Regions from separate parts of the Arthrobacter sp. CAN_A2 genome, predicted to be linked through region 2. Evidence: riboswitches for the same ligand, from Rfam matches in the RefSeq annotation. Region 2 holds a riboswitch; each other region holds the start of a gene.
The links. A riboswitch is a leader RNA that binds a small molecule or an ion and turns the genes downstream of it on or off. The one in region 2 is predicted to bind S-adenosylmethionine.
Positions count from the first base shown of each region.

Region 1: it holds a riboswitch for S-adenosylmethionine, as region 2 does, so the genes downstream of both, IWX63_RS07750 (O-acetylhomoserine aminocarboxypropyltransferase/cysteine synthase family protein) here and IWX63_RS04680 (ABC transporter substrate-binding protein) in region 2, are expected to answer to the same signal.
Region 3: it holds a riboswitch for S-adenosylmethionine, as region 2 does, so the genes downstream of both, IWX63_RS03020 (bifunctional o-acetylhomoserine/o-acetylserine sulfhydrylase) here and IWX63_RS04680 (ABC transporter substrate-binding protein) in region 2, are expected to answer to the same signal.

Region 1 is NZ_JADOUS010000005.1:90,420-97,030, forward strand. Features, by position in the region: gene IWX63_RS07730 (ABC transporter permease) at 1-28, shown strand, start outside; gene acs (acetate--CoA ligase) at 49-1,998, shown strand; gene IWX63_RS07740 (LysM peptidoglycan-binding domain-containing protein) at 2,088-3,023, opposite strand; cyclic di-AMP (ydaO/yuaA leader) riboswitch at 3,027-3,210, opposite strand; gene IWX63_RS07745 (hypothetical protein) at 3,328-3,543, opposite strand; SAM riboswitch class I at 3,678-3,782, shown strand; gene IWX63_RS07750 (O-acetylhomoserine aminocarboxypropyltransferase/cysteine synthase family protein) at 3,874-5,253, shown strand; gene IWX63_RS07755 (CoA-binding protein) at 5,250-5,762, shown strand; gene IWX63_RS07760 (hypothetical protein) at 5,828-6,611, opposite strand, start outside.
Region 2 is NZ_JADOUS010000003.1:50,140-56,750, forward strand. Features, by position in the region: gene IWX63_RS04660 (ABC transporter ATP-binding protein) at 1-996, shown strand, start outside; gene IWX63_RS04665 (energy-coupling factor transporter transmembrane component T family protein) at 993-1,790, shown strand; gene IWX63_RS04670 (amino acid ABC transporter ATP-binding protein) at 1,904-2,641, opposite strand; gene IWX63_RS04675 (amino acid ABC transporter permease) at 2,638-3,402, opposite strand; gene IWX63_RS04680 (ABC transporter substrate-binding protein) at 3,413-4,327, opposite strand; SAM riboswitch class IV at 4,497-4,614, opposite strand; gene IWX63_RS04685 (aminodeoxychorismate lyase) at 4,723-5,601, opposite strand; gene pabB (aminodeoxychorismate synthase component I) at 5,696-6,611, opposite strand, start outside.
Region 3 is NZ_JADOUS010000002.1:162,764-169,374, forward strand. Features, by position in the region: gene IWX63_RS03005 (SGNH/GDSL hydrolase family protein) at 1-118, shown strand, start outside; gene IWX63_RS03010 (hypothetical protein) at 145-387, opposite strand; gene metX (homoserine O-acetyltransferase MetX) at 515-1,657, opposite strand; gene IWX63_RS03020 (bifunctional o-acetylhomoserine/o-acetylserine sulfhydrylase) at 1,664-2,980, opposite strand; SAM riboswitch class IV at 3,061-3,177, opposite strand; gene IWX63_RS03025 (VOC family protein) at 3,389-4,030, shown strand; gene IWX63_RS03030 (CPBP family intramembrane glutamic endopeptidase) at 4,118-4,921, opposite strand; gene hutI (imidazolonepropionase) at 4,963-6,174, opposite strand; gene IWX63_RS03040 (formimidoylglutamate deiminase) at 6,174-6,611, opposite strand, start outside.

The DNA of each region.
Region 1 (6,611 bases), on a different contig from region 2:
ACGCTGGGCGGTGCGACGGTGGGCGTAGGCACGGTGGGAGCAGACACGGTGGGAGCAGACACAGACACAGATCCAGGCACGACGACGGACGGGACGACCGCGCCCCGGGAGGAGGCCGAGCGCCTCGCGTTCTGGGCGGAGCAGGCCGCCCGGCTTGAGTGGGCGACACCCTGGCACACCGTGCACACCTTCGAGCGGGCGACGCCGCAGGCGGACGGGACGCTCAGCGTCCCCACCATCGAGTGGTTCGCCGGGGGCACCCTGAACGTCGCCGCGAACTGCGTGGACCGGCACGTCCGGGCCGGTCGCGGCGATCGCGTGGCGCTCCACTTCGAGGGTGAACCCGGGGACCGTCGCACCGTCACCTACACGGATCTGCAGGACGAGGTGTCGCGGGCCGCGAACGCTCTGCTCGCGCTCGGCATCGGGACGGGCGACCGCGTGGTCGTCTACCTGCCGGTCCTCGTCGAGACGGTGGTCATCACGCTCGCCTGCGCACGGATCGGCGCCGTGCACTCACTGGTCTTCGGCGGCTTCTCGGCGGAAGCGCTCCGCTTCCGCGTCGAGGACACGGGCGCCAAGCTGCTGGTCACCACCGACGGCCAGTTCCGGCGCGGCTCCGCCGTGCCCGTGAAGGACAACGCCGACGCCGCGGTGGCGGGGACGAACAACATCGAGCACGTCCTCGTGGTGCGCCGCACGGGGTCGGACATCGGCTGGACCGAGGGCCGTGACGTGTGGTGGCACGACGTTGTCGACACCGCGTCACCGTGCCATGAGCCGGAGGCGTTCGACGCCGAGACGCCGCTGTTCATCATGTACACGTCGGGGACCACCGGGAAGCCCAAGGGACTGGTCCACACCTCGGGCGGGTACCTCACGCAGGCGTCCTGGAGCTTCGAGCACCTCTTCAGCAGCCCCGACCCGGCGCTGCGCGACCAGGACGTCCACTGGTGCACGGCCGACCTCGCCTGGGTGACCGCACACACCTACGAGCTGTACGGGCCGCTCTCCAACGGCGCCACGCAGGTGCTCTACGAGGGCACCCCGAACACGCCGCATGCGGCACGCCACCTCGAGGTCATCGAACGCTACGGCGTCACGAGCTACTACACGGCGCCGACCCTGGTCCGCTCCCTCATGGGCTGGTTCCCGGACGGCGTCCCGGGCTCCTACGACCTCTCGAGCATCCGCGTGCTCGGGACGGTCGGCGAGGCGATCAACCCCGAGGCATGGCGCTGGTTCCGCCGGAACCTCGGCCGCGACGAGGTGCCCGTCGTCGACACCTGGTGGCAGTCCGAGACCGGCGCCACCGTGCTCTCCCCCAGCCCCACTGATGCCGACTTCAAGCCGGGGTGCGCCGCCCGCGCGCTGCCCGGCGTCAGCACGCGCATCGTCGACGAGGAGGGCCGTCCCGTCCCCCCGGGCGTGCAGGGCCTGATCGTCCTGGACCGGCACGGCCCGGCCATGGCACGCACCGTCTGGGGCGACCCGCAGCGCTACCTCGACTCCTACTGGCGGGCGTTCGCCGCGCAGGGCTGGTTCCTGGCCGGTGATGGCGCGCGGCACGACGACGACGGCGACACCTGGATCCTGGGCCGCGTGGACGACGTCATCAACGTCTCGGGCCACCGCCTGTCCACGATCGAGATCGAATCGGCGCTCGTGGCCCACCCCCTCGTCACCGAGGCCGGTGCCTGCCCCGTGCCCGATCCCCTGACCGGCCATGCCATCGCGGCCTTCGTGGTGCTGGCCGCGGGCACGGATCCGGACACGGATGTCACCTCGACGCTCCGCGCCCACGTCGCCGCCGCGATCGGGCCGATCGCGCGGCCGTCCGCCGTCGTCGTGGTGCCCGATGTGCCCAAGACGCGCTCCGGCAAGATCATGCGCCGCCTGCTGACACAGCTCTACGCGGGCTCGCCGCTCGGGGACACCACGTCCCTGCAGAACGAGGGGTGCATCCCCGGGATCCAGGACGTGCTATCCCGTCGCTGACGCTTCTCCGGGGAAGAGGAGTTAAAAGAAGGAAGCGGCAGGGCCCCGTCCAAGCACCTGCCGCTTCCCGCGTGTGGTTCGTTCCGGTGTCAGCCTGCTACCCGGACGAAGGATGCTCCCGGGAGGTCCGAGAGGGAGTGCTGCATGGTGAGGTTCGCCCCGTTCATGCCGCTGCTGATGACCTGGCCGCCACCGGCGTAGATCGCGACGTGGCCGGCGGTGATGACGAGGTCGCCCGGGGCGGGGCTTCCCACGGTGGGGCCGAACTGGAAGAACTGCGAGGGGCCGAGATCGCCGGCGGCGATTCCGGCGGAGCGCAGTGCCTGCTCCACCAGGATGGTGCAGTCCTGGATGGCACCGGCGGCGAGCTGGGACTGGGCGGAGGCCAGGAGGGTGCCCGCGACGCCGCTGGAGGCTACGACGGGGGTGATCTCGGCGGAGGCCAGGTACACGCCCGACTCGGGAGCCGCGGACACGGCCGGAGCGGGGGTGACAACCGCGGCCTGCTGGACCGGCGCCGCGGGAGCAGCTGCAGGAGCCACGAAGGCCGCGGGTGCGGCCACGGGCACCGACACCGTGACGGCGGGGGCCACAGCGGCGCCGCCCGTCGGGATGGTGATGGTGTCGCCCGGGAAGATGATCGATGCGACGGACAGTCCGTTGGCCGTGAGGACCGCGGTCAGGTCGGCGCCGTAGCGTGCCGAGACGGCGCCCAGCGTGTCGCCTGCGACGACGGTGTGCGTCGTCGCGGTGGCGCCTGCGGCAGGAGCTGCGACGGCAGCGGGTGCCGCCGGTGCTGCGGGAGCTGCGACGACCGCGGGGGCCGTCGTCGTGCCCTGCTCGGTGTACTCACCGGCGTGGGCGGCACCCACGGTACCGAGCGCGAGGCCCGAGGTGACGGCGACGATAGCGACGGGGCGGCCGACGGCGGTGGCGTGAGCCTTGGCGGCGCGGGACAGGCCCTGCAGCGCGAGATTGCCGTCGATGTCGGCACGGTGGCGCGCTGAAGTGATGTTTCGTGACATGGTTCTATACCTCTCCCATGCCTGCGGGGTGAGCTGTCGGGTTCGGATGGGAGTCACCCGGTCGGGCATCACCGAGAGGTGATGCGATGCGACTTAACCCCAGGGACGGCCGGCAGGTGGCCCGGCGCATCCCAAAAAAACTGTGGTTCCCCCGTCCCTGCCTTCGTGTTTCGAGCGAGTCTTGGTCGGCGGCAGGGCTCGGCAATCCGTCCAGGAGCGCCTCACGGTGGCGGAGGCACGTGCCGACCCTACCCAGCACCCTGCCGGTTTGTCACATTTGAATAACGGGAGGTAGGGTGCCCCCTCAACCCCGCAGTGCCCGCCAGCGACGGACGGCGAGGAACGTCCCCACTGCGCTGAGCGCGAGCAGCACCGACTGCTGGACATAGAACCAGTCCGTGACCGCCGCTCCCGGGGCGCCCGCCGCGACCATGATGCTGGTCGCGAGGACGAGCGTCAGCACGGCGCCGACGTACCAGAGCGTCTGCCACAGTCTTCGCTCCTGTGCACGGCTCGCCATTCTCCAGTCCTCCACCCCTCCAGCCTAGGCGTCGCACGGGTGCCCGCGCCGCCGCGCGCGACGCCGTCCGCAAGGCCGACCTCACACGGGGACACATGGTTTGGTTCTGCAGCGGCTCGGTGTCAGACTCGACCCGACCATCCCGAGCGGCCGAGAGATCTGGCTCATTGACGCCGCAGCAACCCTGGCCTCCGCGTTCCCGCGGCGACAAGAGGGTGCTACCGCCAGACCGATGGAGGAAATCATGAGCATCCCCCCAGCCGCCTCCGGCACCCAGCCCGACCCTCGATCCACCGTCGCAGTACCCGAATCCAGCAAGGCAGGTGTCTGATGGCAGATCGTTCCTTCGGTTTCCGCACGCGCGCACTCCACGCCGGCGGCACTCCCGACGCCACCCACGGGGCCCGGGCCGTCCCCATCTACCAGACGACGTCGTTCGTGTTCAAGGACACCAATGACGCCGCCAACCTCTTCGCCCTGCAGAAGTACGGCAACATCTACTCGAGGATCGGCAACCCGACGGTGGCCGCGTTCGAGGAGCGCATCGCCTCCCTGGAGGGCGGGATCGGGGCGGTGGCGACGGCGTCGGGCATGAGCGCGGAGTTCCTCACCTTCGCGGCGCTCTGCCAGGCCGGGGACCACATCGTCGCCGCCTCCCAGCTGTACGGCGGCACGGTCACACAGCTCGACGTCACGCTGCGCCGGTTCGGCATCGAGACCACCTTCGTCCCCGGGACGGACCCCTCGGACTACGCGGCCGCCATCCAGGACAACACCAAGGCGGTCTACGCCGAGGTGATCGCGAATCCCTCCGGCGAGATCGCCGACCTGGCAGGCCTCGCGAAGGTCGCCCACGACGCCGGCGTCCCGTTCATCGTCGACTCCACGCTCAGCACCCCCTACCTGGTGCGCCCCATCGAGCACGGCGCGGACATCGTCATCCACTCGGCCACCAAATTCATCGGCGGGCACGGCACCACGCTCGGCGGCGTGATCGTGGAGAGCGGCCGCTTCGACTGGGGCAACGGCAAGTTCCCCATGATGACCGAAGCCGTGCCCTCCTACGGCAACATCCAGTGGTGGGCGAACTTCGGGGAGTACGGATTCCTGACGAAGCTGCGGACCGAACAGCTCCGCGACATCGGGCCCTCACTCTCGCCGATGTCGGCCTTCCAGCTCCTGCAGGGGGTGGAGACCCTCGCGCAGCGGCTGGACGAGCACCTGGAGAACGCCCAGGCCGTCGCCGAATGGCTGCAGGCCGACCCGCGGGTGGAGTACGTCAATTACGCCGGGCTCCCCACCCACGCCCACCATGAGCGTGCGAAGACCTACCTGCCGCAGGGCCCCGGCTCCGTGTTCAGCTTCGGCATCAAGGGCGGCCGCAAGGCGGGCCAGAAGTTCATCGAGTCGCTGCAGCTCGCCTCGCACCTCGCGAACGTGGGCGACTCCCGCACCCTCGTGATCCACCCGGGCTCGACGACGCACCAGCAGCTCTCGGCCGAGCAGCTCGTCGCGGCGGGCGTGCCCGAGGACCTCGTCCGTATCTCCGTGGGCCTGGAGGACCTCGAGGACATCCTCTGGGACCTGGACCAGGCCCTGGACATCGCGGCCAACGCCTCCGATGCCGCATTCGAGGACCTGCCGCAGGAAGCGGCCGGAGTGGACGACGACGATGCATCGGCAACGCGGGCAGTGGGAGTGGGAGCATGAGCGGCAGCACCGGCAACGCGACACCCGAACGGACCTGGGAGGGGCCGACGGCGCCTGAACGGCTGAACCTGCTGCGGAACGCGCGGTCGATCGCGATCGTCGGCGCATCGGACAAGCCCTCGCGGGCGTCCTACTTCGTCGCGACCTACCTGCAGTCCTCCTCCCCCTACCGCCTGTACTTCGTGAACCCGGTGGCGAAGGAGATCCTCGGCCAGCCGGCCTACGCGTCGCTGAAGGACCTGCCCGAGGTGCCCGACGTCGTCGACGTGTTCCGCAAGCACGACGACCTGCCCTCGGTGCTGCAGGAGACGCTCGACGTCGGCGCGAAGACGCTCTGGCTGCAGCTGGGATCGTGGCACGAGGACGTCGCGCGCGAGGCCGAAGCCGCGGGCCTGGACGTGGTGATGGACCGGTGCATCAAGATCGAGCACGCACGCTTCCACGGCGGGCTCAATCTCGCCGGTTTCAACACCGGTGTGATCTCCTCCAAGCGGCAGATCACCTCCTAGCGGAGATCGAACCCTCCCGCGCTCACCCCTGCGGGCTGGTCAGCGACTGGCTGGTCCGCGACTGGCTACTCGGGAGCGGACGCATCCGGCGCTGGCTGCTCCGAGGCGGACGCAGGCGCCGGCTTCCCTGGGACGGGTCGCTCTTGAGCGGGCGCATCCGGCGCTGGCTGCACCGCGGCGGACGCAGGCGCCGGCTTCCCTGGGACGGGTTGCTCGGGAGCGGGCCCGCCGGAGGCCGACTGCTCCTCTTCCGTTTGCCCGGAACCGGGCGTGGACGCCGGCCGTTCCTCGACGGGCTCCGCTGGGGGTCCGGGCGTGGACGCGGGGGCCAGGTCGGGCACGGATGTCGCCTCGCCTCCACCGGGTTCCCCGAGCAGAAGCTGGTCCGGATCCTCGTGGACGGGTGTGGCCGGGACCTGCTCAGGACGGTCCGCCTGCGCGAGCAGCCACACCCTGCCCTCCGGCGCGGGGGTCGCCCGCGCGCCGGCGGACGAGCCGCCCTTCCCCCGTGGGTCAGCCTCAGGACCGGGCGCAGCCTGCTGCCGGTCCTGCTTCATCTGCCGGACCTTGGGACCCGAGCCGCCCGCCTTACCGTTCCCGTGTCCTGTGGCCGAGCTGCCCGCCTTAGCGTTCCCGTGTCCTGCGGCCGAGCTGCCCGCCTTACCGTTCCCGTTTCCTGCGGCCGAGCTGCCCGCCTTACCGTTCCCGTTTCCTGCGGCCGGATCTCCCGCCTTACCGTCTCCGGAGACCTGGGAGCCGCCCGCCTTACCGTTCCTGGAGACCGGACCCTCGGGAGCCGGGCTGCCCGGTGCTGCGGTTCCGGACACGGGGGTTCCGGGCGCAGGGGTA
Region 2 (6,611 bases):
GAGCCGGGGCTGCTCCTGCTCGACGAGCCGACGGCGAACCTCGACCCCGACGGCGTCGTGGAGATCCGCGACGCCGTCGTCCGCGTCCTCGAGCGCACGGGCGCGACCCTCGTGGTCGTCGAACACCGCGTCGCCGTCTGGGCGGACGTCGTCGACCGCGTGATCGTGCTCGACGCCGCCGGCGGTGTCCTCGCCGACGGCGCCCCGGGTTCGGTCCTGGTCCAGGAGGGCACGCGCGCCCGGCTCGCGGACGCGGGCGTGTGGATCCCGGGCCGGCAGCCGCCCGTCGGCGGGTCCGTGCCCGACGGCGGCGGGGAGGCGCTGCTGTCCGCGCGGGGCCTGACGGTCGCCCGGACGAAGCGGGGTCCGGCCGCCGTCGAGGGTCTCGGACTCGACGTCCGGGCCGGGGAGGCGCTCAGCGTCACCGGACCCAACGGCGCCGGCAAGTCGACGGCCGCGCTCACGCTCGGGGGCCTGCTGCGCCCCCGCGCCGGACGCCTCGAGGCGCTGCCGCGACTCGCGGGCGCTGCGGGAACCGACCCCTTCCGCTGGCGCTCGGCGCAGCTCGTGCAGCGCATCGGCACCGTGTTCCAGGAACCCGAGCACCAGTTCCTCACCCCGAGCGTGGGGGAGGAGCTCGCGTTCGGGCCGCGGAGGGTCAGCGGCACCCCTGACCCACGGCGCACCGCGGAGATCGCCGAACGGCTGCGGCTCACCCACCTGCTGCGGGCCAACCCGTTCACGCTCTCCGGCGGGGAGAAGCGGCGCCTGTCCGTGGCGACGATGCTCGCCACGGCGCCGCGCATCCTGATCCTCGACGAGCCGACGTTCGGCCAGGACGCCCTCACCTGGGCGGAGCTCGTGACGTTGCTGCGCGAGCTGATCGAGGACGGCGTCGCCGTCGTCTCCGTGACGCACGACGCCGATTTCATCGCGGCGCTCGGCGGTGCCACCCTGCACGTCTCCGGCGGGGCGGGCCGGCTGGTGGCCCGGTGAGCGGGGACTACCTGACGCCGGCCCTCGCCGGCCGGACACTCCTCCGGGCCAATCCGGTGTCCAAGCTGTTCGCCGCCGGGGTCATCACCCTCGCGCTCCTGGCCAGCATCGACTGGGTCAGTGCAGCGGTGGTCCTCGGCTGCGAACTCGCCCTCATGCCGCTGCTGGGCATCAGCGTGGTCGGCCTCGCGCGGCGGATCTGGCCCCTGCTGGTGGCCGCCCTGCTCGGCGCCTACGGGACGGCGCTGCTCGCGGACAAGACGGGCGGCGTGCTGCTCGACGTCGGGCCGTTCCTGTTCACCGAGGGGTCCGTCGCGGCGGGGACCGCCGTCGGGCTGCGGGGCCTGGCCCTCGCGCTGCCGGGGATCTTCATCCTGCTCACCACGGACCCCACGGATCTCGCGGACGCCCTGGCGCAGAAGCTGCACCTCCCGCACCGTTTCGTCCTGGGGGCGCTGGCGTCGCTGCGGCTGGTGGGCCTGCTGGTGGAGCAGTGGGAGATGCTCGGGCTCGCCCGGCACGCCCGCGGCATCGGTTCGGACGGGTCGATCGTTGCCCGGACCCGGAATCTGGTGGGGCAGTCGTTCGGCCTGATCGTGCAGGCCATCCGGCGCGCCACCCGGCTCGCGACGGCGATGGAGGCGCGCGGCTTCGGCGGCGGGACGCGCACGTGGGCGAGGACGAGCACGTTCTCGGTGCTCGACGTCGGGGTGGCCGTCGTCGGACTGGCCATCGCGGCGGGTGCGACGACGGCGGCCGTCCTGGCCGGGACCTGGAACTTCATCCTGTCCTGACCTGCGTCACCTGACCCGCGCCACGTGACCGCGGTCGGAAGTCCCCGGAGACGGCACCGGGGGCCCGCTGGAGCGGGCCCCCGGTGGACGGGTCGAACGGGCGGACGGGGTGGCTAGAGCACGTCCGAGAGGAACGCCCTCAGGCGGGGTGTCTGCGCGTCGTCGAAGATCGCGGCCGGGGGGCCGGATTCCACCACGACACCGCCGTCCATGAACGTCACGGTGTCCGAGACATTGCGTGAGAAGCCCATCTCATGGGTGACCACGACCATGGTCATGCCCGCCGTCGCGAGGTCCGCCATGAGCGCCAGGACGCCCTTGACGAGCTCGGGGTCCAGTGCCGAGGTGGCCTCGTCGAAGAACATCACCTCGGGGTCCATGGCCAGCGCGCGGGCGATCGCGACGCGCTGCTGCTGGCCGCCCGAGAGGTTGCCGGGACGGACGTCGGCCTTGTGCTTCAGTCCCACCAGGTCCAGCTGGGCGAGGGCCTTGCTCCGCGCCTCGTCCGACGACATTTTCCGCAGCTTGCGCAGGGCCAGCGAGACGTTCTCCAGCACGCTCTTGTGCGGGAACAGGTTGAACTGCTGGAACACCATGCCGATGCGGCGGCGCAGCTCGTCCGGGTTGTCCTTCAGGACGGACCGGCCGTCGAGCAGGATGTCCCCCTGGTCCGGTTCGATCAGCCGGTTCAGGACGCGCAGGAGCGTGGACTTCCCGGACCCGGAGGGGCCGATGACCGACGCCGTCGTGCCCCGTTCCACGTGCAGGTCGATGCCGCGCAGCACGTGGTTGGAGCCGAAGGACAGGTGCAGGTTCTTCCCCGTCAGGGTTCCTGATGCTTGTGTGTTCATGCCTTCGCTCCTTCGCCGATCGGTGCGGCCAGTTCGTCCGGTTCCGGCTTCGCCGTCTTCCCGACCCGCAGGCGCTGGTCGATGAAGTTGACCAGGTGCGTGAGCGGGATGGTCAGGCACAGGTAGAGCACACCGGCGGCGATGAGCGGCGACAGGTTGCCGGTGTTGCTCGCGGCGTCGTTACCCACCCGGAAGAGCTCGCGCTCACTGGCCACGAGGCCGATGAAGTAGATGAGCGAGGACTCCTTGATGAGCGAGATGAACTGGTTCACCAGGGCGGGCAGCACGCGCCGCACGCCCTGGGGGACCACGACGAGCTGCATCGACGCGCCGTAGCTGAAGCCCAGGGCGCGCGACGCCTCCAGCTGTCCCTTCTCCACGCTCTGGATCCCGGAGCGGAAGATCTCACCGATGTAGGCCGAGGCGATCAGCGAGAGGGCGAGGATGCCCAGCGGGTACGGACTGGTGCTGCCCGTGATCTGCCGGAGGATCGGGCCGAGCCCGAGGCCGATGAGCAGGATGATCACGACGGCGGGGAGGCCGCGGAAGATGTCCGTGTAGATACGGGCGATCCACCGCAGCACACGGTTGCGTGAGATCCCCATGATGGCGAGGATCATCCCGACGATCGTGCCGATGATCCCCGACGCCAGGGCGAGCAGGAGCGTGTTGGGCAGTCCGACGGTCAGCAGGTCCGGCAGGACGGCCGCCATCGCCTCCCAATCGAAGAAGGTCTTCCCGAGCTGTTCGAGGGCATCCATGCAGGGACCGCTACTTTACTTCCACGGCTTTGCTGCCGGGCTTCCAGTCGGTGGGCGTCTCGCGCTCCGGGTACCACTCCTGGGTGAGCTCGGTCCAGGTGCCGTCGGCGACCACGGCGTCGAGGCCCGCGTTGAGGGCGTCGATGAGCGGCTGGTTGTCGCTGTTCACGGCGTACGCGGTGAAGTTCTCGGTGTTGATGATGGTCTCGGCGATCGTGGTGTCGTCGCCGTCCTTCACCTGGCCGGTGGCCTGCTGGGAGGGGGCCACCCAGGCGTCGACCTGCCCGTTCTTCACGTTCGCGTAGACGGTGTTGTAGTCCGGGAAGCGCACCGGCTCGAGGCCGAGGGTGTTGGAGACGTAGTCGTCCTGGACGGTGCCCTGGACCACGCCGATGCGGGTGCTCTCGGAGAGGGAGTCGAAGCCCGTGACGGAGGAGCCGTTCTTCGTGACGACGGCCATGTAGCCGAAGTCGTAGCCGTTGCTGAAGCCGACGTTCTCGCGGCGCTCGGCGGTGGTGGAGATCGAGGAGGATCCGACGTCGAACTGCTTGTTCTGCACCTGGGCGAGGAGTGCGGAGAAGTCCGTGGACGCGAACTCCACCTCGAGGCCCAGCTTGTCGCCGACGGCGCGCAGCAGTTCGTTGTCGTAGCCGGTGAAGACGCCATCCTCGAGGAAGATGTTCGGCGGGGCGTCCGAGAGCGTGCCGACGCGCAGGGTGCCGTCGGTGATGAGGCCGAGCTCCGACGTGTCGATCTCGTCGACCGGCGTGGTGCTCTCGGTCGTGTACTGGTCGAGCGACTGCTGGTCGCTGCCGGCCAGGGCGTCGGTGGTCTCGGTGGGTTCGCTGCTGCCGCTGCCGCAGGAGACGGTGAGGGCGAGGAAGGGGACGGCGAGTGCCGCGAGGACCTTGCGGGAGATGTTCATGGTGTCCTTCGAAGTGCCGGCCCGGATGGGGGCGCGGGAAACGGGGGTGGTGCTGGGACGCCGGGTCACGGCGAGGAAGAAGACAGGCTGCTGGGTGACACGCTCACTGTTCTGGGCTGTGCGCAGGTGCGGTTGCTGTCACCGGGGTTGGATCGGGACAGGCCGCACGACGCCGTACTTGCCAACCGGGGGACTTGTCCCGGCGGCCGAATCTTCACCTGGAGCACCCCACTACGGGAGAGGGTTGCTGTCCAGCCGGCCAGGGCCGAGGGCTGGAACTCTTGATTGCAGGCAAAACGCTAGGGCAGCAGGAAGCGCCGGGTCAAAACGGGAAGGGCCGGAATGCGACGCTTGACGTAGCAGAAGGGTCCCAGGGGGCCTATTTGTGGCGGAGATTACACGAAGCGGTCCACCAGGTCGGTGAGTTCCGCGGTCAGCGCGCTCGAGGTGCGGAGCTCCTGGCCGTCCAGGGAGAGCACCGGCGCGAGGAGCCGGATGCTCGAGATCAGCCACACGGCGTCGGCCTCGAGCAGGTGGTGCGGTTCCAGCGGTCCGTAGCCGAGCTCCCACCCCTGCTCCTTCGCAGCGGCGAACAGCGCGCTCTGCGAGGTGCCCGCGAGGATCCCGCTCTCGAGCTGGGGTGTGAGGAGGGTCTTCCGGCCGTCGCGGTCGTAGGCGAGGAGCACGGTCGACGTCGGCCCTTCCAGCACCTTGCCGTCGGAGGAGGTGAAGATGACGTCGTCGGCCCCGTGCGCCTTCGCGTACCGGACGGCGGCCATGTTGACGGCGTAGGAGAGGGTCTTGGCGCCCATGAGCAGCCAGGGTGCACGCTGGGCGACCGTGCTGTCGTACCCGCGCTCCAGGAAGAGGACGTTCAGGCCCGTCTCGCGCTGCCGCAGCGTGGCTTCCGGTACGCGGGCCACCTGGACCCAGGCGGTGGCGCGCCCGGCGCCCTCCACCCCGCGTGTGGCGATCAGCTTGACGACGGCGTCCTGCCGGCCCGGTTCCGCGGCCGCGAACTCGCGCAGGCCCGTGCGGATCGCGCGGCTCCACGCCTCGGCGTCCGGCACGGTGAGGTCCAGGGCCGCGGCCGACGACGCGAGGCGCGCCAGGTGGGCCTGCTCCTTGCGGGGAGCTCCGTCGACGGCGAGCAGGGACTCGAAGAGGCCGTCGCCGCGGGTGGCGCCGAGGTCGGTGGCCATCAGCTGGGGCTGGGACGCGTCGACGACCCTGCCGTCGTCGTGGGCCGGGTCGAGGAACACGAGAACAGTCATGGGCCACAGCGTATCCGCTCGGCACCGGCGGAGGGCCTGAAGGAAAGGGAGGCCGGGCCGCATGCGTGCGGCCCGGCCTCCGGGGCGGGATCAGTTACTCCTGATCGCTGTCCTGTGCATAATCCTCGGCCTTGTCGGCCATGTCACCAGTGTCCGCCATAGAGTCGGCTTTCAGTCGAACCGGTCCGCGGCCCGCCGTGGGCTGCCGCGGTCTGACCCGTTCATCGTCCACCTGCGGGAGGTGCCGCGGTACCGGCAGGATCCGGTTGACATCCGCTCCTGAGGAGGGGTGACGGGCGGGCTCCGTGGCGGGCGCCGTGCGGGGCACGTCGGGGACATCGGCCGGGAACTCGGACCCCAGGGCCGACAGCACCCCGCGTGTCTTCGTCCGGACCTCGGCCCACTCCTCGGCGGGGTCCGAGTCGGCGGTGATCGCCCCGCCGACGCCCAGGGCGAGGTGCGTGGTATCGCCGTCGTCCGCCAGCACGAGGGTGCGGATGACGACGGCGAGATCCGTGGCGCCGGTCAGGCTGAAGTACCCGGCGGCGCCCGAGTAGGGGCCGCGCGGACCCTCCTCGAGGCGGTCGAGGATGGCCATGGTGCTGATCTTCGGCGCGCCCGTCATCGAGCCGGCAGGGAACGCGGACCCGATCACCCCGGCGCGCGCGCTGCCCGGCCGCAGCCGGGCGTCGATGGTGCTCACCATCTGGTGGACGGTGGCGTAGGACTCGATGGCGCACAGCCGGCTGACGGTGACCGAGCCCGGGACCGCGTGGTGCGAGAGGTCGTTGCGGAGCAGGTCCACGATCATGATGTTCTCCGCGCGGTCCTTCGCGGAGTTCCGGAGGTCCTCGAGCAGGGCGGCGTCCTCCGCCGGGTCCGCCGAACGGCCGCGCGTGCCCTTGATGGGCTCCGCCCGCATGAGGCCGTCCTGCGTGAGCTGGAGGAAGCGCTCGGGGGAGGTGCTGGCGACGGCGAAGCCGGGAAAGCGGAGGTAGTGCGCGAAGGGT
Region 3 (6,611 bases), on a different contig from region 2:
CGTCCCCTGGGTCCTGCGGCGGCTCCGCCACCAGTCCTCGGGCGACGACGTGACCGCGAAGCGCCTCGAGCCCGGGCCCATCTTCGGCCCGGGCATGCCGCCGGGGACCGCGGAGTAGCTCAGCCCCGGGTAGCGCGGACCAGCTCAGCCGTCCAGGGAGACCTCGCCGTTGGCCACGGCGTCAGCGCAGGCGCTGAGGTCCGGCCCGGGCTTGAAGTCGACGAACTGCGGCTGCAGCTTCTGGAAGAGGAACTCGTAGACCTCGTCGCGGGACTTCCCGTCCATCGTCTCCGCGGCCTCCCGGACCGCTCCCTGCAGTGCGCGGTCCGCGTCGAGCAGGATCTTGTCGCGGGCTTCCTGGTTCCAGCCGATGGTGCTCAGTTCCATGAACAGCTCCTCTTCATCGCAGATCGTTCCGGCCGGGGTGTTCACCCCGGCCGTACCCGCCACCACTTCCTAAGCAGGCTTACTTCCACCCTAGGGGCTCGCCGGGGTCATCGGCTACCGGCACCTGCTACCGCCCGTAGAAGGTTGACCGGAGCTGGTCGTCGAGCTGGTGGATCTGGGTGAGGAAGGCGTCGTGGCCCATCGGCGAGGAGATCATGTGGACGGGGACGTCGCCGGGCAGGCCGGCCGCGAGCCGCCGGGACTGCCAGGGGAAGTACAGCCGGTCGGTGTCCACGGCGGCGATGAAGAACTCCGACGTCGCCGCCTGCAGGACGTCCTCCAGGCTCCCGCGGTCGCGTGCGGCGTCGTGGCTCATGAGCGCCTCCGTGAGGATCACGTAGCTGTTGGCGTCGAAGCGGTCCACGAGCTTGTCGGCCTGGCGGTCGAGGTAGCTCTCCACCCGGTAGCGGCCCCGATCGGCGGGCAGGACGGCTCCGAGGGGCCGCTCGGCGTCCTGTTCCGCGCGGCCGAAGCGTGCCTCCAGTTCCTGCTCCGCGCGGTACGTGATGTGCGCGATCCGGCGGGCGACGCCGAGTCCCGCTTCCGGAGGCGGGCCGTCGTAGTAGTCGCCGCCGCGGTAGGCGGGGTCGAGCCGGATGGCCTGCAGCTGTGCCTGGGCGAACGCTATCTGTTCGGCCGAGCTGGCGGCAGTGCAGGCGATGACGGCGCACCGCTCCACCCGCTGCGGGAACATCAGTGCCCACTCGAGGGCCCGGGCGCCGCCCATCGACCCGCCGAGCACGGAGTGCCAGCGCTCGATGCCGAGCCGATCGGCGAGCAGGCTCTCCGCGCGGACGGAGTCGCGGATGGTGACGAAGGGGAACCTCGCACCCCACGGCTCGCCGTCGGGTGCGAGGCCGGCCGGCCCCGTCGAGCCGTAGCAGCCTCCGAGCATGTTGACGGACACCACGAAGTAGCGGTCGGTGTCCACCGTGCGGCCGGGACCCACGAGCGAATCCCACCAGCCCTCCTCGTCCGAGGCGCCCCGCGCCACGTGCGAGCTGCCGGTCAGGGCATGCTGCACGAGGACGGCGTTGGAGCCCTCCCGGTTCAGCCGGCCCCAGGTCTCGAACGCCAGCTGGACGTCGGGCAGCTCACCCCCGGTCTCGAGGACCAGCGGCCCGATCGACGCGAAACGGAGCAGCCCGTCCCCGTGGGGTGGTGCGTCGCCGGTCCAGGAGGGCAGCGGGGCAGGAGGGTACGTGGTCACGAACGGTCAGGCTCCCTTGGCGGCGCGGAAACCCGCATCCAGATCGGCGAGGATATCGGCGATGTTCTCGAGGCCGACGGACAGCCGCACCAGGCCGGGGCGGACGCCCGCGGTGAGCTGCGCCTCCGCCCCGAGCTGGCTGTGCGTCGTCGAGGCGGGGTGGATGACGAGCGAACGGACGTCGCCCACGTTCGCGACGTGCGAGTGCAGCTCGAGCCCGTCGACGAAGCGCTTCCCCGCCTCCAGCCCCCCGACGATGTCGAAGCTCACGATCGCCCCCGTGCCGTGCGGCCCGTACTTCTTCCCGCGCTCGTACCAGGGACTCGAGGAGAGCCCCGCGTAGGTGACGCGCTCGACGTCGTCGTGCCCTTCCAGCCACTCGGCGACCGCCTGCGCGTTCTCCACGTGGCGCTCCATGCGCAGGCTGAGGGTCTCCAGCCCCTGTGCGATGAGGAAGGCGTTGAACGGGGAGACGGCAGCCCCCAGGTCGCGGAGCAGTTGCACGCGGGCCTTGAGGATGAAGGCGAGATTCGCACCGAGGGCGCTGCCCACCCCGAGGTCCCGGGCGTACACGAGCCCCTGGTAGCTCTCGTCCGGCGTGTTGAAGCCCGGGAACCGTTCGGGGTACCGGGCGAAGTCGAAGTTCCCGGAGTCGACGATGACCCCGGCGATGGCGTTGCCGTGCCCGCCGAGGTACTTGGTGGCCGAATGCACCACGATGTCCGCCCCCCACTCGATGGGCCGGATGAGGTACGGCGTGGACAGCGTGTTGTCGACGATCAGGGGGATGCCGTGCTCGTGGGCGACGGCGCTGATGCCTTCGACGTCGAGGACGTCCTGCCGCGGGTTGGAGACCACCTCGCCGAAGAAGAGCTTGGTGTTCGGCCGGACCGCCGCGCGCCACTGCTCGAGGTCGTCGGGGTCCTCCACGAACGTGGTCTCGATCCCGAACTTCTTCAGCGTGTGCTTGAAGAGGTTGTAGGTGCCCCCGTAGAGGCTGGGGCTGGCCACGATGTGGTCCCCGGCCTCCGCGACGTTCAGCACCGCGAAGGTGTCCGCGGCCTGGCCGGAGGCCAGCAGCAGGGCGCCGACACCGCCTTCGAGGCTCGCGATGCGGGTCTCCACGACCTCCTGGGTCGGGTTGCCGATCCGCGTGTAGATGGGCGCCAGTTCCGTCAGGGCGAACCGGTTCGCGGCGCTCTCCGCACTCGGGAAGACGAACGACGACGTCTGGTAGATGGGCAGCGCACGCGCCCCCGTGGCGGCATCCGGCACCTGGCCGGCGTGGATCTGGCGTGTCTCGAAGGACCAATCGTCGGACATGGTGCTCCCTCTGGTCAGGGGCTCCGCGTGTCCGGTGCTCCGGCCGGTGGACGCCGCTCCAGGAGACCGGACCCCGCAGGAGCCCGCGCTTGAACGGCGCCGGAAAGACGCCGGACCTGGTCTTCACCCGGGGCACCCCACCGCGGTTGGAGGGTTGCCGGCCAGCAAGCCGGGGCTGTGTGCTGGCACTCATGACCTGCATTCATGAAAGCCGATCCGGGCGGATCCGGCAACCGTGTGACCCTCCATGAAGCCGCCCGCGGGTGCTCCGCCGGTGGGCTCCGCGGCTCGCACCCGGGACGCACCCGACACGCTCCCACCACGCTCCTGGCCGGCTCCCGACACGCCCGCCTGAAGGTAAGGCAAGCCTTAGTCGAGACCCAGATCACTTAGTGCCAAGATAGCCGCATGCGCCTGGACCATGTATCTTATGCCTGCGAACCTGACGGACTTGCCGCGACGGCCGATCGAATCTCGGCCAGGCTCGGCATGGAGCCGGTGAAGGGTGGTGTGCACCCCCGCTTCGGCACCCGCAACATGATCTTCCCCCTGGTCAACGGCCAGTACCTGGAGGTCGTCGAGGTCCTGAACCACCCGGCGTCGGACAAGGCTCCGTTCGGCCAGGCCGTCCGTGCCCGCTCCGAGGCCGGCGGAGGCTGGATGGGCTGGTGCGTGGCCGTCGAGGATCTCGCACCGTTCGAGGAGCGCCTCGGACGCAGCGCCGTGCCCGGCAACCGGAAGTTCCCGGACGGCCAGGAACTCACCTGGCAGCAGATCGGCATCAAGGGGCTCATCGCTGACCCGCAGGTCCCCTATCTGCTCCGCTGGGACGAGGGCACGGAGGACCTCCACCCCTCGAAGGCCCGCCCCGCCTCTGTGAAGCTGGACTGCCTCACCATCGCCGGCTCGTCCGAGCGGGTGACCGACTGGCTCGGGACGGATGTCGAGAAGACGCTCGACGGCGTGCAGGTCCAGTGGATCGCACCCAACGGGACCCCCGGCGTCATGTCGGTGACGTTCGAGACCGACAACGGACGCGTGGAGATCTAGCGTCACCCGTCACACCCATCGACTCGGAGACGGAGGGACCGGACGATCGTCCGGTCCCTCCGTCCTGCATCGGCAGGGGACGCCCGCTCACGCACCGATCCCCAGCGCCGGCCCGAGCAGCGCGTACCCGACGAATCCCGTGATGTCGATGAGCGCGTGCGCGATCACGAGCGGCATGACCCGCCGCGTCCGCGTGTAGAACCAAGCGAACAGCACGCCCATCAGGACGTTCCCGATGAACGGGCCGAACCCCTGGTAGAGGTGGTAGCTGCCCCGGATCAGGGCACTCGTGATGATGATCGCGGGGGTGGACCAGCCGAGCTCCCGCAGGCGGATGACCAGGTAGCCCACCACGATGACCTCCTCGAGCACCGCGTGCCGGAGCGCGGAGAGGACGAGCACCGGGATGGTCCACCAGTAGTCGTCGAGCGCGGCCGGTACGAGCGCCGTCGTGATCCCGAGTGCGCGGCCCCCCGTGTACACCCCGAGCGTGCCGACGGCGATGATCGCGGCCAGGCCCACCCCGAAGCCGATCGTGCGCAGCGGCTGCTCGAAGGTGAAGCCCAGGCGCCGGACGGCCGAGACGCCGGGCCCGCTGAGCAGGAACAGGACCAGGGCCACGGGCATCAGCGCGAAGAAGATGTCCAGGAGCTGGTAGGCGAGGTCGAAGTACTCGCGGTCGTTCAGCACCGGGTTCAGGGTGGTGGTCTGGCCGGCGAGGGGTCCCCGCGACAGTTTCTCCGCCAGGCTCACGGCCGCGTACACGCCGGACTGCCCGAGCGAGAGCCCGAACACGATCAGCAGTTCGGCGGTGATCCGTCGCCTCGACGGCGGGCCCGTGGGGCCGTCCGCTGCGGGCGGGGCGGTGGAGGACGAGGACTCGGCAGTCATGACGCTATCCTGCCAGCGGATGCCGGGTCCCCCTAGCCCTCCTACCGGACGCGCACGCCCGCGCGCCAGACGGCGTGCACGAGCGGCATCCCGGGCCGGTACGCCAGGTGCGCGGCCGACGGCGCGTTCAGCAGCTGCAAGTCCGCGCGGTGCCCGACGGCGAGGGAACCCACGGTGCGCAGGCCGTCGGCGTCGCGTCCCGTGTGGCGACCCAGCGCCAGGGCTCCACCGTGGGTGGCGGCGCGGACCGCCTCGTGGACCGTCAGCCCCATCTGCAGGACGGCGGTGGCGACGCAGAAGGCCATGGAGCTCGTGTAGGACGTCCCGGGGTTGCAGTTGCTCGCCAGGGCGATCCGGGCGCCGGCGTCGAGCAGCCGCCGCGCGGGCGGGAACGGCTGGCGCGTCGAGAGGTCGCAGGCGGGCAGGCACGTGGCCACGGTGCCCGGCATCCCCTGGGCGTCGTCCGTGCCGGATCCCGACCAGGTCCCTGCGAGCGCGTCGACGTCGGCGTCGGACAGGTGGTTCACGTGGTCGACGCTGGCGGCGCCGACCTCGACGGCGAGCGCCACGCCGGCACCCGGGCCCAGCTGGTTGCCGTGCACGCGCAGGCCCAGGCCCGCCGCGGCGCAGGCGGCGAGGACGCGGCGGGACTGGTCCGGGGTGAAGGCCCCGGTCTCGCAGAAGACGTCGGCCCAGCGCACGTGCGGCAGGACGGCGTCGAGCATCGGCCCGCACACGAGATCCGTGTAGTCCTCGGCGTCCCACCCGGGCGGCACGAGGTGCGCGCCGAGGAAGGTGACCTCGTCCACCACGCCTGCCGCGATGCGCGCCCCGCGCGCCTCCTGGGCGACGTCGAGCCCGTACCCCGTCTTCGTCTCGAGATAGGTGGTGCCGCCCGCGGTGGCCTCCGCGACGCGGGCCAGCAGCAGCCGCGTGAGGTCGTAGTCCCCCGCGGCACGCGTGGCCTCCACGGTGACCGCGATACCGCCTGCCGCGTACGCCTCCCCCGCCATCCGGGCTTCGAACTCGGCCGTCCGGTCACCGGCGAACACCAGGTGCGTGTGGCTGTCGACCCACCCCGGCAGTCCCGCCCGGCCGCCGGCGACGTACGCCTCGTCCGCGGCCGGGGCGCCCGCGGCCGGACCGATCCAGCTGATCCGCTCCCCCTCGAGGACCAGCGCGGCATCCCGCAGGACCGCGCCGTCGGCGTCCTGCGTCATGAGTTCGCCGATGTTGGTGACGAGGACGGACATCAGTGCCGGTCCCATGGGTGTGCAGCGTCACGGTGTGCGTCATCGAGGCGGGCGATGGCGGCGACCAGCAGGGGCCCGGGGTCCCCGAGCGTCGCGTGGACGCCGGAGCCCGCCGCCAGGACTCCCCCGACGACGACGCCGGTCACGTCCTGCGCCGTCGCCGTGTACGCGAGCTGCTCCCAGGAGGAGCCGGCCGTCCGGGCGGTGTGGGGGTCGACCGCCATGAAGTCGGCCGCCAGGCCCGGACCGAAGCCTGCTCCTGCGCGGTCCTGTGCCCGCGCGCCGCCGAGGGACGCGATCCCGTGCAGCCGTTCCGGGGCGAAACGGCCCCGGCGCCCGGTGCGCAGGCGCTCGCCGTGCTCGAGGGCCCGCATCTCGAGCCAGGGGTCGACGACGGCGTGCTGGTCGGTGCCGAGCGCCAGGGTGGCCCCGGCATC